DNA from 2 places in the Bacillus sp. SRI_025 genome. Region 1 is predicted to be linked to the other one. Evidence: predicted binding sites of a transcription regulator. Region 1 holds the regulator's gene; the other holds the start of a gene.
The links. Region 1 encodes LexA, which represses DNA repair genes until DNA is damaged. Its sites were predicted from a motif close to CGAACATATGTTCG; they were not measured.

Region 1 (8,704 bases):
TATACATGACAGCCGACTCAGGATTGTTACTCGCCAGTGTGATGACAGCGGATAAAATAGGTCCAGTACAAGGTGTCCATCCAGCGGCAAAGCCCATTCCGATGAGAATGGATCCAAAAAAACCAGCAGGACGATTTTTGAACTGTATTCTCTTTTCGCCCATGAGGAAAGAGGGCTTGAATACGCCAAGAGTCATAAAACCAAAGAAAATAATAAGGATGGCTCCAATTTGACGAATCGCTTGATGATAATCATTAAAAAACTTCCCGACAAACGATGTCCCAAACCCAATCGCAATAAATATAATAGAGAAACCAACTAAAAAGAATAAAGTATGAAGAAGACTTCTTCTTCTCAGCATCACCTTCTCAGATTTCACTTCATCTATACTAACGCCCGTAATATACGATAAAAACGCTGGATAAAGCGGAAGACAGCACGGTGAAATAAAAGAAAGAAATCCTGCTCCAAATGCTAAAAAGTAATTCAAATCTGTCAAAAGAACACCCCCTTCTTACAAATATACAATAAGAGATGACAAAATCATTTCATTTTTTTTACATCACCTCAATAAAGATGGTCTATTCTCTTAAAACCTTATATAATTTAATTTGACATCAAGATAATGAATCCTTTAAATTTGAAAATAAACCTTAAAATGGATATAATAGAATCGATTCTTTTTATCAAGATTTGCATGAAAGGAACATGACTTTGGTAAAAACATCATTATTAACTCAAATCGAAGAAAAAAGAGAAGAGCTGATGAAAGTTGTCTTGCATAATGGGATGACATCAACAGTGACCATCGAACATAGCCAGCAGCTAGATCATCTCCTCTTACAATATCAACGACACTTACACTCAAACTCAGCCAACTAATTATACTTCATGATATCAAACATGCCGAACCATTGTAGAACAGTTGATATGTGTGACCATAAAAGAAACGAAAACCTCTGATATAGGGGTTTTTTGTTTTTCATGCTGTTTGACGCAATAATAAAAACCACCTTCCCTGCTTCATTCATGCAAGTACAGTGGTTTTAAGCGTCTGATGAAGGTGAATTGAATAAAGAAAGGACAACGCTTGTCCATTCTTTATAACCATGTTCCATCTATGATCATAATATCGTACGTATTATTTCGCTTGGTTGTTCATGGCTTTCATCATTTGATTGATTTTCTTCTGGGACGGTTTCATGCCCATTTGCATCATCATCATTCGAAGCATTTGTTCATTAATCGGTGGATTCTTTTTCAAATAGCTCATCATATACTTACGAGCAATAAAGAATCCGAGTGCAACTCCTGCAAGCAGTGCAACAACGCCTACAAGGATGCCAACCCATAAATCCATAATTCTTCCTCCTTCATGTTGTCTCGTATAAAGTGTACTAAACAAAAGGCTATTATACAACATTTCACGTTCAATTTTATTTTTTTAAACAAAATTCCTCACTTTTACTGGATTAAGCCACCCGTGCTTCTTTGAACTAAAGTCCATCGCAAGAAAACAAGGGCTGATTTTTCTCAGCACTTCAAAAAACACCGCTTCTGCTTCATAACTGCCAGTGGCAGACATTTGGATATACCGGTCTTTAATAATAAATGCTGCGGTTCCTTTTCCATCTGGTAAGGAAGCGCTGTAAATCGAGCCTATTTGTGTATAGTGAATGTTCGTTAAGTTATTCATGAGACGCTGGTGCATATGAAAAGCAGGGATTCGTTTCGTCACATAATCCACTTGCTTCACAAGCATAACTAACTCATCGTCAGTGCGATTCGTCCAGTGTAACGACTCAAACAAATGAAACAAAATCGATTCTCTGCCAAAATAGTGATGTGCAAATTCATCCTCAATCCAATAAATATAATAATGGCGTTCCATGTCTATCCCTTCCTTTCACATTTCGTCAATCTCGTTTATTGCTTGTATTATACAAAAATGTGAAAGAAAGAATTGTCTATATATGAAGCAAGAAGAAACTAGTTTTGTCAAAAAAACAAGAAAAAAGAAAAAAGTTTGCAGAGCGGATGAAAATGCTCTGCAAACAGATAGCAAAAAAGCATGATGCTTGGAGTTCGTTTATTTATTCAGCTTCGCTTTCACACGGCTGACTACATTGCTGACAGTAAATCCGTATTTCTCGATAATGGTTTCACCTGGTGCAGATGCGCCAAATTTATCAATTGCAATCACGTCACCGTCAAGGCCAGTGTAACGCTCCCAGCCAAGTGAAGCACCCATTTCAATCGCAATACGTGCACGTACTGCTTTAGGAAGAACGGATTCTTTGTATTCGTCTGACTGCTGATCGAAGCGATCCCATGCAGGAAGGCTGACAACAGATGCGCGGATACCTTCTTTTTCAAGTGCTTTTTGGGCTTCAATGGCTAAACCAACCTCAGATCCTGAAGCGAGTAGAAGTGCTTCTGGCTGTGCATCAGCTGCTTCAACCACAACGTAACCACCCTTTTCTACTCCCTCATATGCCTTCTCTGGTGCCTGGTCAATCGTTGGAAGGTTTTGACGAGTAAGAACTAGTGCAGTCGGTTTATCAGTTGAAGATACAGCTAGTTTCCACGCTGCAGCTGTTTCATTTCCATCTGCTGGGCGAATAACGGAAAGGTTAGGCATCGCACGCAGTGAAGCAAGCTGTTCAACCGGTTCATGTGTTGGACCATCTTCACCAACAGCGATACTATCATGAGTAAAGACGTATGTGACTGGAAGTCCCATTAAGGCAGCAAGACGAATCGCTGGTCTTAAGTAATCTGAGAAAACAAAGAACGTTCCGCCGAATACACGAAGACCGCCGTGAAGCGCCATACCGTTGAGCGCCGCACCCATTGCAAATTCTCTCACACCGAACCAAATGTTTTTGCCGGCATAATTATTTTTTCCGAAATCATCCGTGTTTTTAATCGTTGTTTTGTTTGATCCAGCAAGGTCAGCAGACCCGCCAATAAAGAAAGGTACTTGCTTTGCAATGCCATTTAACACTTCGCCTGAAGAAGCGCGGGAGGCAAGGCTTGAACCTGCTTCATAAACAGGAACCTCTTGGTCCCAATTTTCAGGAAGCTTTCCTTCAATCGCAAGCTTCAGCTGTGCTGCCAGCTCTGGATATTCTTTTTCGTATTGCGCAAACAGCTCATTCCAAGCTGCTTCTTTTTTCTGACCAGCGTCTTTGACAGCTTCTTTGAAATGATCGTACACTTCAGAAGGTACATGGAAATCTTCTTCAAACGTCCAAGAGTAAGCATCCTTCGTCAGCTTAGCTTCCTCGCTGCCAAGAGGTGCACCATGCACACCAGACGTTCCCGCACGGTTTGGCGAACCGAAACCGATTGTTGTTTTCACTTCGATTAAAGTAGGTCTGTCTGTGCTTTGTTTCGCCTTTTCAATAGCAGCTGTTACTTCTTCGATGTTGTTGCCGTCTTTCACGTAAAGAACTTCCCAGTTCATCGCTTCAAAACGATTCTTCACATTTTCAGAGAATGAGCGATCTAAGTCGCCATCTAAAGAAATGTCATTTGAATCGTAAAGAACGATTAAACGGCCTAAGCCTAAATGACCAGCAAGTGAAGCAGCTTCTGAGGAAATCCCCTCCATTAAGTCTCCATCTCCGCAAATGCTGTATGTATAGTGATCTACAACCTGAAAGTTGTCTTTGTTATACGTTTCCGCAAGATGTCTTTCTGCAAGTGCCATCCCTACTGCCATAGCAATTCCCTGGCCTAAAGGACCTGTTGTGGCATCTACGCCTTCTGTGTGTCCAAATTCAGGATGTCCAGGTGTTTTGCTTCCCCATTGGCGGAATTGTTTTAGATCATCGATGCTCAGATTGTATCCGCTTAAATGAAGCATGCTGTATAGAAGCATAGAACCATGTCCCGCAGATAAAACAAAGCGGTCTCTGTTAAACCATTTTGGATTTTGCGGACTTACGTTTAAGTGATTCGTCCATAAAGCGTACGCCATTGGTGCAGCACCCATCGGCATTCCTGGGTGACCGGAATTCGCTTTTTCAATTGCGTCTATGGAGAGAGTACGTATTGTTGCAATAGATTTCAATTCAATCGTTTCCATATAAATCCCCTTCCGTATCTTGTGTACACCATTATCATAAATCTACTGTCCTTTTTTCACAACTATTTCACGCTGAAAAAGAAGGATTTTGTCACATTTAGTTTATCGATCACCTAAAAAGTTATGCAAATATGAAAAAAGACGAGAATAATCTTCCCATCTTTTCAAAATTCAAGAAATCACAGCCTTAATGAAGGTTCTGATCTTTTTCTCTTTTTAATTTTTCTGGTGTGACATCGTTTCCTTCAGGATCAACGATCTTGACAGTTTTAAGTGTATTTTTCATAGAAGAACGAAAAGCTTTCAAATACTCTTCTCTCAACTGCTTTTGTTCTGTTTTTTCAGCGTCTGATAAACCGGTCTCTTTCGACTTTTTTGAAAGCTCATTTATTCTTGCAAGCTGTTCTTTAGAAATCATGACAAACTCCTTTAAAGCATTTTCTCTACATACTACTAAATATCAATCATTTTGACAACAAATCACGCTTTAGGTGGTAAGGTCTTTTTCATATTCTTGATACCTTCTATGCACCGTTGCTTTTGAAATGTCAAAACCTAATGCCTGAAGAGTTGCGGCAATTTCGGCGAATGTCATATTGTTTTTTCTTAATCGAACAATTTCTGAAATCGGCACTTCAATACGCTCACGGCCAGGTGCATGGTCCTGCTGCCTTAAATTCAGTTCAGGCTGATATCCGCGCTCAACTGCCCTTTTCATTCCCCGCTTGATTTTCAGGTTATGAATTTTCCGTTGGTATTCTTCGACGACTCCTACAATCTCAATGACCATTTCATCTGCTTCTGAAAGCTCAAGCTCTCCTCTATGAAACACGCTGTATACCTTTACGTTCTCTTTAAATAAACAATGAAGAAGTGCAATTTTTGCTTGTCCTCTTCCAAGACGAGTTTCATCCTGGATCAAAACGGCATCGATTGACTCTTCCTTCAGTGCAGCAAGCATTTCAAACACACCATCACGATCTAAATCATATCCACTTGCTTTTTCTTTGATGACTTTGACCACATTCATCTTGTGCATGGCAGCTAACGCCAGCAGTTCTTCTTCTTGTCTTTTCAACGAGGTTTCCTGCTCTTCTTTGACAGTGCTTACTCTCGCATAAATGATTGCGTTCATGTCTAAAATCGACCTTTCTACTGTACTGTTGCAAGCTGATATACGACTGGATGCTCTTTTTTGACGGGTATAACAAGAATGTCGCCAGGCTGGATTTCAGTTGAAGCAAGATCATTGTGTTCGGTAACCCAATCAATAAATGCATTTTTGTCGATTGATTTGCTGTCGTTTACTTGATCAGCTAACCCCCAAAGAGTATCACCTGATTGAACCTCTATTTTAACATACTGATTTGTATCATTATGGCTTGTGACTGCAATAAGTGAGAGAAATATGCCAACGATGAATGAGAATACCCCAATAAAAATAATAGATTCTTTTAACCTCATAATGTCATCTCTCCTAATAGAATATGTGTTCGCTCTTTCTGTCACTCATTATAAATACGAACAAATGTTTCTGTCAAACGTTTTTTTCGAACCTATGTTTGTACTGTTAGGAAAAACATGCTATAATTTCTTTAAAATTGACGTTTTGAGGTGCAAAAGATGACGAAGCTATCAAAAAGACAACTCGATATCCTGAAATTCATCAAAGATGAAGTAAAAAGCAAGGGTTATCCCCCATCCGTCCGTGAAATTGGAGAAGCTGTCGGTCTAGCATCCAGTTCAACGGTCCATGGACATTTAGCTAGACTAGAAACAAAGGGCTTAATTAGAAGAGACCCGACAAAACCGAGAGCGATCGAAGTACTAGATGAAGAGGAAATGAATATTCCAAAGAGTGCTGTAATGAACGTTCCAGTCATCGGAAAAGTAACGGCCGGCCTTCCTATCACTGCTGTTGAAAATGTAGAAGAATACTTCCCCCTTCCAGAGACTTTTGCAGCACCAGATGAACAAGTGTTTATGCTTGAAATTATGGGAGAAAGTATGATTGATGCAGGTATTTTGGACAAGGACTATGTCATCGTGCGTCAGCAAAGCACCGCTAACAATGGTGATATTGTGGTCGCCATGACAGAGGAAGATGAAGCGACAGTCAAACGCTTTTATAAAGAAGATACACACTTTAGATTACAGCCAGAGAACCCATCAATGGAACCGATTATTTTACAGAATGTGAGTATACTAGGTAAAGTGATTGGCGTATTTCGAAATATTCATTAAAAAAAGCCGGTATTTCATCAGCTGCTGATGAGAACCGGCTTTTTCTTATGCACAAGAATAGGCAAGAATACTTGAACTTGGGAAGGAACCAAATGTAAAGTTCGGCCATATAAAACCAGTTGTTCGGCCAAAAGGCTGTGAGGAAAGAACGAACATTAAAAATACTTGACCGTTTCTCAAAAACACAATTGTCCATCTTCTATTACATCCCGCTGCAAATTGTACAGTTTGATGACCTCCGCCAACACCGTGCCCAGATATAAGCGACTGCATACTCTGTGGCTGCGAGAGTGCTTGTTGATACTGCGAAATGATATGCTGCGGCGGTGCCGGCGGTGCAGATTGTCCGCCTGAACCTTGCCCTGGCCAAGTACCTCCTCCGATCGGAAACCCAGGAAACCCTCCACCTTGAGGAATACCAACAGATGGAAATCCTTGCATCTGCCTATCATATGAGTACCCATTCCACACACCTTCATACGGATGATACATAATAAACACCACTTTCTTTAGACATTCATCACGACAGTATATGTCATAAATAAAAAAGTGTGTTAAACGTCTAAATAGAAATTTTTCCAAAAGACGTTTCGTTCTTCTTTAGAACGGTTAAATAATCATTAAGAAGAAAAATAAAAAAATGAAAACTTTTTGTCTCCCTCAAACGTTATATAATTAGAAACAAAAGAAATAAAAAAACATTTAGATTTAATACTTGTAATATCACTGTAATTATTGTAACATTTGTAACATAAGAAGTTTTCATTGAGAAAAGGAGGCAATTGCCTTGAAAAAATTATTTGTTTTATTAACTGCTATTATGCTTATGATCTCATTACAAACTACAACATTGGCCGCTTCCAAGAAATCAGCCGCTTTGACAAATAAAGAAGCGTTACATATTGCCCTTGATGCAAGAGAACACTTTTGGAGTGCAATGTCAGGCTACAAAATTAAAGAACATTCTAATTACAAATTAAAATCATTTACCTATAAAGATATGACATACAACTATCTTTCTAAAACATTTGATACAAAGAAAAAATTAAACAGCTACCTATCTCAAGTGTTCACTCAAGATGCCATCAAACATGGTTTAAAAGATTATCAGTTTATTGTTCATAAAGGCAAAATGGCTGTTCCAGTCGGTGACGGAGATAACATGCTCAATTGGGAAAAAGCCACACCTAAACTTGTTTCTAAGAAGCAAACAGTCCGCACATATGAATTTACTGTCCCAACACTTGATGGACGCAAAGTAAAACGAACTGTTACGTACGAAAAAGTACAAAAAGATTGGAAAGTCACACAAATTGACGCTGTCATCTAAATAAAAAACCAGGCCTCTCATCGGCCTGGTTTTTATATTGGAGAAAATTCAGTCATGCGGTCCAGCGCGTGAGCAAGTGATGATGCCGTGCGAAATTCATTAAAAGGAAGCCCGAGCTGTACTGCTGTTTGAGCAATTTCTGGTCTAATTCCTGAAATGGTCGTCTCTACTCCAATTAACCGAAGTGACGTAACAAGGTCAAAGATTTGATGAGCCACCATTGTATCAATAATGACAACACCCGATAGATCAATACATAAATGCTGAACCCCTTTTTGCGAGCACTGTTTTAGCGTATTTTCTAAAATAATCTTTGCTCTCGCTGTGTCAATATCACCTACTAAAGGCAACAACGCAATCTGGCTTTTTAAAACAATCACCGGTGAACTCAATTCATAAATCATATCTCTTTGAGCCACAAGCTTCTTCGTTGTATTTTTCACATATTGCTGGATAAACACATGGATTGAAATATTAAACGCTTCGGAAATTAAATCATACCAATAAAAAATGCGGTCAATATCAATGTCACCTTGACGCTGTTTAATAAATTCTTTTAAGTAATGCAGAACGACTCTTTGATTAGACATGTATTCTCTTACGACATAATCTAATGGTGTATTTAAATGCTTCGGATCACTGGCTAAATCCTCAGACCATTTTTTAAATTCAGTATGTAAATATGTCTTGTCTTCAATAATAGCTCGTATAAAGTGCTGGTAATAATCTTGATTCTGCCGTTTTAGCTCTGCAATGATGCTGGAATCTGTTGAACGATATATCGATTCTGGATCATCGTCCTCAATTGATTCATACCATGTTTCAGTCAGCTTCTCTGCATGCTGCATAAAAAAATCGTATAATGCACGGTTCTTATCCATAAGCAAATGTCCCTTCACATTTTCTTCTTGTCAGTCTTTGTACCTTATAGATTGATTGTACCACTGAATCTTTTTTCCCTGCCAGCTCGGATACGCTCTGCCATAAACAAAAAAGGCACCCGCTCGAGGGGTGCCTTTTCCTCAGATTTATTTCAC
Region 2 (8,704 bases), on a different contig from region 1:
CTTTTCTAATGAGATGGACTGACCTTCTTCTAATTTTTCTAACAGCGTAATTGCTTCTTTTGCTGATAATACCCCGTCTTCTACTAATTTTAAAATTCGTTCTTTTTCATTCATACAAAGCCCTCCTAAGATTTGATGGATTGAAGTACTTTAATACCTTGAATGATATTCCAAATGACAGAGATCAAAAAGCCAATGACTACTAAAAAAGACAAGATGAACACCGTCATGACTGGAATGAGCGAGTCGCCTGCCTGTGTCGCCAATAAAAACGGGATAGACCCAAAAACCAACACAATGCATGCTGCGACCGGTAAAAGATGTGACCATAATGCCCGCATCGCATGCCGTTTCGTTTCCTTTTGGTCTACTACAAAAACCGCCACGATCGGTACGATAAACGGCATAAAAAATACACTAAAGTAACAAATAGAAGCAATAATCGACTGATCTCTATTCATATATATTCGCTCCTTCATAACGAAAATTCCTTTCTAACTCATACGTTTATTGCGTATAAAAAGTTTCAAAATCATTCGATTTACATATGACCTTAGACACAAATTATTTCTTTTTGCACCTAAGAGTAGATTCTTCACAGATTACCCTTTAAAATATGTTGAAAAGATGGTGATTATCATTATAGGGGGTAATTATTTTGACAGATCATCATAATTCAAACCACACGGCTCAAACGCTTTTAGACCTTATACAGAAACAGAAAAGCATGAACAGCGATATGATCAAGGAGCTTGAGACCATTCATCCGTCTCATCCAAAGTATGGTGATATCCGTTATTTAAAGGTACTGCTCGATAGCAGCAGCACGCATATTTTAAAGGATTTAACGCACCTCAGTAATTTAATGCCGAAGGAAGATGTGCAATAAAAGAAAAACCCCTCTATAAAAAGAGGGGTTTTCTTTATGAAGAAGTCACACTTTCTGTTTCTTTGACCAGCTGTTTCATACGCTTACGGTCACGCTTTAAAATAGGCTTCAAGTATTGGCCTGTGTAAGATGCTTCTTCTTTTGCAATGTCCTCAGGAGTGCCAGAGGCAATGATCGTTCCGCCGCCTGCACCGCCTTCTGGTCCTAGATCAACGAGGTAATCAGCAGCCTTGATAATGTCAAGGTTGTGCTCAATGACCAGCACTGTATCACCGTTCTCAACCAAACGCTGAAGCACTTTTAATAAACGGGCAATATCATCCACATGCAGACCTGTTGTCGGCTCGTCCAAAATGTAAAGAGACCTTCCGTTTGAACGGCGGTGAAGCTCAGATGCCAATTTCACGCGCTGCGCCTCTCCTCCGGACAATGTCGTTGCAGGCTGTCCAAGTGTAATGTATCCAAGCCCCACATCATAAATCGTTTGAAGCTTCCGCTTAATTTTCGGGATATTCTCGAAAAATTGGAGTGCGTCCTCCACCGTCATTTCCAGCACATCAGCAATGTTCTTCCCTTTATATGTGACCTCAAGAGTTTCACGGTTATAACGTTTCCCGTGACACACTTCACAAGGTACATACACATCTGGCAAAAAGTGCATTTCAATTTTAATGATGCCATCCCCGCGGCACGCCTCACAGCGCCCGCCTTTGACGTTAAAACTGAATCTGCCTTTTTTATAACCTCGTACCTTTGCTTCGTTGGTTTGTGCAAACACATCCCGCACATCATCAAAGACACCTGTATACGTGGCAGGGTTCGATCTTGGTGTACGGCCAATTGGAGATTGATCAATATCAATGACCTTATCCAAATGATCCATTCCTTTGATTTCTTTGTGCTGCCCTGGCTTCGCCTTCGCTCTGTGCAACTTTTGTGAAAGTGATTTTAATAGAATTTCATTCACAAGCGTACTTTTCCCTGAGCCGGATACTCCGGTCACAGCTGTAAAGACGCCAAGAGGAAACTTCGCATTCACGTTTTTCAGGTTGTTTTCTTTTGCACCTTTTATCTCAATATAGCGGCCGTCAGGCTTTCTTCTCTCAATTGGCAGCGGAATAAATTTCTCACCAGATAAATATTGTCCTGTTAATGATTTCGGGTCCTTCATGACTTCTTCTGGCGTTCCAGCTGAAATCACTTCTCCTCCATGAACTCCTGCTCCAGGTCCAATATCTATTAAATAATCAGCAGCTAGCATGGTATCTTCATCATGCTCGACGACAATCAGTGTGTTCCCGATGTCGCGCATGTTTTTCAACGTCCCAATCAACCGGTCATTATCGCGCTGATGCAGACCAATGGATGGTTCATCTAATATATAAAGAACACCTGTCAGCCTTGACCCGATTTGAGTCGCCAGGCGAATCCGCTGCGCTTCTCCACCTGATAGTGTGCCAGCCGACCGGCTCAAATTCAGATAATCTAATCCCACATTATTTAAGAAAGACAAGCGCTCTTTGATTTCACGCAAAATGAGCTGGGCAATCTGCAAATCTTTCTCAGACAACTCGATTTTTTCATAGAAATCAAGGGCATCAGAGACAGACAAATCGGTGATTTCTCCGATATGCTTGCCATTGATGAGAACCGCCAGCGTTTCTTTTTTCAGACGATATCCTTTACATGTCGGACATGGCTGATTCGCCATATATTTTTCCATTTGCTCACGAATATAATCAGAGCTGGTTTCTTTATAGCGTCGTTCAATATTACGAAGAACACCTTCAAACTCAATTTCATTTTCACGTACCTGTCCAAAATCATTTTCGTATTTAAAATAAATCCGTTCAGATCCGCTTCCATATAAAATTTTATCGAATAAATGCGATGGGATATCTTTCACTGGAATGTCCATGTCGATGCCATAATGTGTACATACGGCCTCAAGAAGCTGAGGATAGTATTGCGAGCTTTGCGGCTCCCATGGTGCAATGGCATGCTGACGTAAAGTCAGATCCTTATTAGGAATGACAAGCTCAGGGTCGACTTCTAGTTTGGAACCGAGCCCATCACAGCTCGGGCAGGCACCAAAAGGACTATTAAATGAAAACATTCTCGGCTCAAGTTCACCAATAGAGAACCCGCAATGCGGACAAGCATGATGTTCGCTGAATAACAGCTCTTCTTGTCCAATCACATCAATCATCACTCGGCCTTCGCCCAGCCGCAGTGCGGTTTCAAGTGAGTCAGACAGACGAGCAGCCACGCCTTCCTTCACCACGATACGATCAATCACCACTTCAATGGAATGCTTCTTGTTCTTTTCAAGCTCGATATCTTCTGAAAGGTCTTCCATCTCTCCATCGACTCTCACTCGCACATAGCCCTGCTTCCGAATTTGATCAAGTACTTTCACATGTGTTCCTTTGCGGCCGGAAACAACTGGGGCAAGCACTTGTAATTTCGTTCTTTCAGGATACTCTAAAATACGATCTGTCATCTGCTCAATCGTTTGTGACGTAATTTCAATCCCATGTATAGGACAAATCGGTTTTCCGACTCGAGCATACAAGAGACGCAAATAATCATAAATTTCAGTGACAGTACCAACTGTTGATCTAGGGTTTCGGCTCGTCGTTTTCTGATCAATACTAATCGCCGGAGAAAGACCTTCAATGGCATCTACATCCGGTTTATCCATTTGCCCAAGAAATTGGCGTGCGTACGCTGAAAGAGATTCAACGTACCTGCGCTGACCTTCTGCATAAATGGTATCAAAGGCAAGCGACGATTTTCCTGAACCAGATAACCCCGTAATGACCACTAGCTGGTCACGCGGGATATTCACATCAATATTTTTAAGGTTGTGGGCTCTAGCACCTTTCACCTCTATTCGTTCCATAGCCATCAGGCAATCATCCTTCCGCTTTTAGCTCTAGCAATAGATCTCTTAATTCTGCTGCTTTTTCAAAATCAAGCGCTTTTGCTGCATCTTTCATTTCCATCTCGACTTTTTCGATCACTTTTTCTCTTTCTTTTTTGCTCATTTTCGAAAGCTTTGGTGCTGCTTTTGTTTCGTATTCTTCCGAATCCTCATGTATCTTTGTTGCCTTAATAACATCTCGAATTTTCTTATGGATGGTTTGTGGGGTAATCCCAAATTTCTCGTTATATGCTTCTTGCTGTTCTCGTCTTCGCTTCGTTTCTTGAATCGCAATGTCCATCGATTTTGTCATATTGTCTGCATACATAATGACCCGGCCTTCTGCATTTCTCGCTGCACGGCCAATCGTCTGGATGAGGGATCTTTCAGAGCGCAAAAAGCCTTCTTTATCCGCATCTAAAATGGCCACGAGCGACACCTCTGGAATATCCAGTCCTTCACGAAGAAGGTTGATTCCAACAAGCACATCATATTTACCGAGACGCAAATCACGGATAATCTCAATCCGCTCAAGGGTCTTAATTTCTGAATGCAGGTAATTCACCTTGATTCCGATTTCTTTTAAGTAATCTGTGAGATCCTCAGACATTTTCTTCGTCAGTGTGGTCACAAGCACACGCTCATTTTTCTCAACTCGTGAATGAATTTCTCCAATTAAGTCATCAATTTGTCCTTCAATCGGACGGACTTCAATAATTGGATCAAGTAATCCTGTTGGACGGATAATTTGTTCCACAACCTCAGGCGTTTTCTCAAGCTCGTATGGACCAGGCGTTGCTGATACATGAACGATATGATTGATATGCTTTTCAAACTCATCAAAGGTGAGCGGTCTGTTATCAAGTGCTGATGGCAGGCGGAATCCGTGATCAACCAACACTTGCTTTCTCGCTTGATCCCCGTTGTACATGGCACGGATTTGCGGAATCGTCACATGCGATTCATCGACAACAATCATAAAGTCATCTGGGAAATAATCAAGCAGTGTGTAAGGTGTTGAACCAGGAGGACGCAAGGTCAGATGTCTTGAATAATTCTCGATGCCTGAACAAAAGCCCATCTCTCTCATCATCTCAAGGTCATATCTTGTCCGCTGCTCAAGGCGCTGCGCTTCAAGCAATTTTCCATTTTCGCGAAGCTTTTCGAGCTGTTCTTCTAGCTCTTGTTCAATATTGATAATGGCTTTTTCCATTTTTTCTTCTCTTGTGACGAAGTGAGATGCTGGGAAAATGGCCACGTGGTCACGATCACCAAGTATTTCTCCGGTCAGCGCATCCACTTCACGAATACGTTCAATTTCATCACCGAAAAACTCCACTCTGATACAATGCTCATCTCGTGAAGCAGGAAAAATCTCAACGACGTCTCCTCTGACTCGGAAGGTTCCGCGCTGAAAATCTATATCATTACGAGAATACTGAATATCCACCAGCTTACGAAGGAGCTGATTGCGTTCAATCTCCATTTCAGTGCGCAAAGACAGCACAAGCTCTCTGTATTCCTCTGGCGAACCTAAGCCATAAATACAGGACACACTGGCAATGATGATGACATCCCTTCTCTCAAATAACGAGGACGTAGCCGAGTGTCTCAGCTTATCAATCTCATCATTGATGCTGGCATCTTTCTCAATAAATGTATCGGTCTGAGGTACATATGCCTCTGGCTGATAATAATCATAGTAACTCACAAAATATTCAACAGCATTATTCGGGAAAAATTCCTTGAATTCACTGTATAACTGACCGGCAAGTGTCTTATTATGCGCAATGACAAGCGTCGGTTTGTTCACTTCTTTGATCAGGTTGGAGACAGTAAAGGTCTTTCCCGTACCTGTAGCACCTAACAGCGTTTGATGCTGTTTCCCCTGATGGATCCCCTCAACAAGCTTTTCAATCGCCTTTGGCTGATCTCCTTGGGGCTGATAGTTAGAAACTAATTCAAAGCGGTCACTCACATCAAAGCCTCCGTTTCGTTACGAAATCTATCTAATGAATATATTATCATAAAAGAACACAAAAATACGAACTAAAGTTCGGCTCTCGCTTGATTTTTATTTCCAATACAGTCATACCCTCTCTCCCTTGGCAAATAACCCTCTTAAGAAAACCTTCCTTTCAGTATGGAACATTTTGGAGTGAGATATTCGATGAGCAGAAAAAGAAAGCTGTGCTTACTAGAAATCGTAAGCACAGCTCTTGTTTAAAACATGTCAGCTTTCAGCATTAAGATAACATCATTGATGTTTTTCAGCTTTTTCTCTCTTTTCGATTTCTTTTTTAGCCATAAACAAAGCCCCAGCTACTAAAGAAATAATATCTAATCCCACAATAAAGTAGGTTTCTGTATAGCCTTTCATATACGAAGCAAATAAAAGCGCTGCTGTTAACGCAATGCCTACGTAATGATTATAAGTAACCTTTGAAAATAAAATAACGAGCAGGAAAGGAAAAACTAGTGCAAATATGGCTTTTGTAATCACAAAAACCCTCCCTCTTCATGGTCTACTTCCTTGATTATAGTAAAGATTGGCATATTGAACAATTCACAGTTTTCAATTTTGCCTTTTTTCTTCATGTTCGGAGACTTTTGTTTTAGAAATAGCAGAAAATTAGTGAGATTGTCCCCTTTGTAAAGATAGGTCTTTCCGTCTTTGACAATAACATCCAATCAATTCTATGATTAAAATGATAGTGCGCACTATCATTTTAAAAAATAGAGAGACATACAAATCATTGGCTATTTGGATAAGGGGGCATTCCCATGTATTCAGTTTTATTTCATGCGGCTGAAGAATCCGCATCACTCGCAGGGGCAAAAGGCCTGAATTTAATTAAATTAAACAATCACGGCCTGCCAGTCCCAGATGGATTTATTATTAAAACCAACAGCTTTGAAAGCTTTCTTTCATATCACAATCTGCAGCCAGCAGAACAAAACCTTTCTCAAAAAATCAAAGAAGCATCGTTTCCTTCACAAATGGAAGCAGAGCTGATCTCGTCCTTTCAATCCTTGCGGAAGACTTATCCCTCAGTTGCAGTACGATCCTCTTCTGTTGCTGAAGATCTCGAAGGCGCCTCGTTTGCAGGACAGTACGAGACCTATTTAAATATCAAAACAAATGAAGAATTTTTACAGGCGGTCAAAGAATGCTGGTCTTCTTATTTTGCAGCGAGAGTCACAGAATATAAGGAAGAGATGAATGAAAACGAGGAAGAGATGCCGCTTATGGCCGTTGTCGTTCAAGGATTGATCCATTCTGACGTCTCCGGTGTCATCTTTAGTGAGAACCCCATATCGGGGAAACCAAATGAAATGATGCTGACCGCAAGCTACGGATTGGGAGAAGCAATTGTCTCCGGTCTTGTGACACCAGACACGTTTATTGTAGATAAAGAGAACTTTTCGATTGAAAAAACACTTGGGGCGAAAGAGCTACAAATTGTTCCTTTCCAAGAGGGTGTCATCGAGGAACCAGTAGCGGAGGAAATGGCTGGCCAGTTTTGCCTAAACGATGATCAATTGATAGAAATCGCACAAATCACAAAACAAGTAGAAGAACTTTACGGACATGGAGTCGATATCGAATTTGGAATTGCAGATGGGGCGTTTTATTTACTTCAAGCGAGGCCGATTACTACAGCTCTCCCAAAAGCAGTAAATGAAACAGCGGGTGCTTCTTTTCAAATGAAGCCAGATGAGCTGCAGGAATTCTGGATTTCAATGGATGATCATATGCCTGGTCCAACGAGCCCTCTTTTCTCAAGCCTGATCATACCAGCCTTAAAAAGCGGGATGAAGAAAAATGGAGAAAAGTATCAAGTACCTGATATGAACATCAAAGATATTAAGCTTTACAGAGGCCACTTATACTCAGCACCCGCACTGCCAGAAGCGCAAGAGGGAGCTGCACCCTTTTTTGATGAACGTATATTTGAGCTATTTCCGCATTTAAGTGAACGGATGTATGAGATTCTAGAGAAAAATTTCTTTCCATTTTACGAAAAACTCGATCGCCAAATGAATGAACCTATGACCATTGAAAAAGCCATCATCGGCTTTGAAGAATTAAAGGATTTTTACATTCAAGCATATGATGATCATTTTGATATCGTCACACCGCAAGTCATACTATCATCTATCATTGAAGACATGCTTGTAACATATACCGGTGATCAAACACAAGTCGTCTTGCTGCACGAAATGATGATAGGCGTGATGAACAAATCTCTTGAAACAGACAAGCTGCTATCTGATATAGCAAAGGATGTCCTTCAAGATCCAGAACTTCATCAGGCATTTATTCATCATGAAAAGAACCCGGACCTGTTATACGCACTCAATCACTTCGAAAAAGGGAAACATTTCATTTCGAAATTGGAGGATTTTCTCCAAGTTTACGGCTGGCGATCTGTTAAAAGTCATGACCTTACGGATGAGACTTGGGTAGAAAACCCGGAGTTTATATTAGATATCATCAGAAATAACATCCAGTCCCAATGTGATTTTGATGAAGAATTTGCAAAAGCAGTGATTAAAAGACAAGAGACGTATAAACATTTTATGAGTCAAGTGAAGGATGAGTCGTTTAAAACAAAATTTGAGACGCTGTATCAATTTGCCCTTCAAGCAGCGAATATCCGAGATGACCACCACTTCTACATTGATGCAATGTTAGATGCAAAAGCCCGGGTATATCTATTAAAAATTGGTGAGCTTCTCGCAAAAAAAGGAGCCATTCCTCATCAAGAAGATCTTTGGTATCTCTACGATGAAGAGGTACAAAAAGCGCTCACAACGTCTATCTCATTCGATTCGGTTATCCAGCAAAGAAAAATGGAAATGAAAGAAAATGAAGCCATTCAACC

Region 2: a site for LexA is predicted at 5,861-5,874, ahead of uvrB (excinuclease ABC subunit UvrB). Genes of this name have one in related genera too.

The regions. Positions count from the first base shown of each region.
Region 1 covers NZ_JBYEGB010000004.1:322,970-331,673, reverse strand. The annotation lists gene AC20OE_RS13960 (cytochrome c biogenesis protein CcdA) at 1-499, opposite strand, end outside; gene AC20OE_RS13955 (aspartyl-phosphate phosphatase Spo0E family protein) at 709-882, shown strand; gene AC20OE_RS13950 (YneF family protein) at 1,142-1,360, opposite strand; gene sirA (sporulation inhibitor of replication protein SirA) at 1,445-1,891, opposite strand; gene tkt (transketolase) at 2,090-4,093, opposite strand; gene AC20OE_RS13935 (DUF896 domain-containing protein) at 4,281-4,511, opposite strand; gene AC20OE_RS13930 (YneB family resolvase-like protein) at 4,581-5,228, opposite strand; gene yneA (cell division suppressor protein YneA) at 5,246-5,557, opposite strand; gene lexA (transcriptional repressor LexA) at 5,717-6,337, shown strand; gene AC20OE_RS13915 (hypothetical protein) at 6,383-6,829, opposite strand; gene AC20OE_RS13910 (IseA DL-endopeptidase inhibitor family protein) at 7,125-7,667, shown strand; gene AC20OE_RS13905 (STAS domain-containing protein) at 7,700-8,548, opposite strand; gene AC20OE_RS13900 (NucA/NucB deoxyribonuclease domain-containing protein) at 8,696-8,704, opposite strand, start outside.
Region 2 covers NZ_JBYEGB010000001.1:345,416-354,119, forward strand. The annotation lists gene AC20OE_RS01830 (DUF4097 family beta strand repeat-containing protein) at 1-114, opposite strand, end outside; gene AC20OE_RS01835 (membrane protein) at 126-461, opposite strand; gene AC20OE_RS01840 (hypothetical protein) at 659-889, shown strand; gene uvrA (excinuclease ABC subunit UvrA) at 924-3,800, opposite strand; gene uvrB (excinuclease ABC subunit UvrB) at 3,808-5,793, opposite strand; gene AC20OE_RS01855 (CsbA family protein) at 6,073-6,318, opposite strand; gene AC20OE_RS01860 (PEP/pyruvate-binding domain-containing protein) at 6,600-8,704, shown strand, end outside.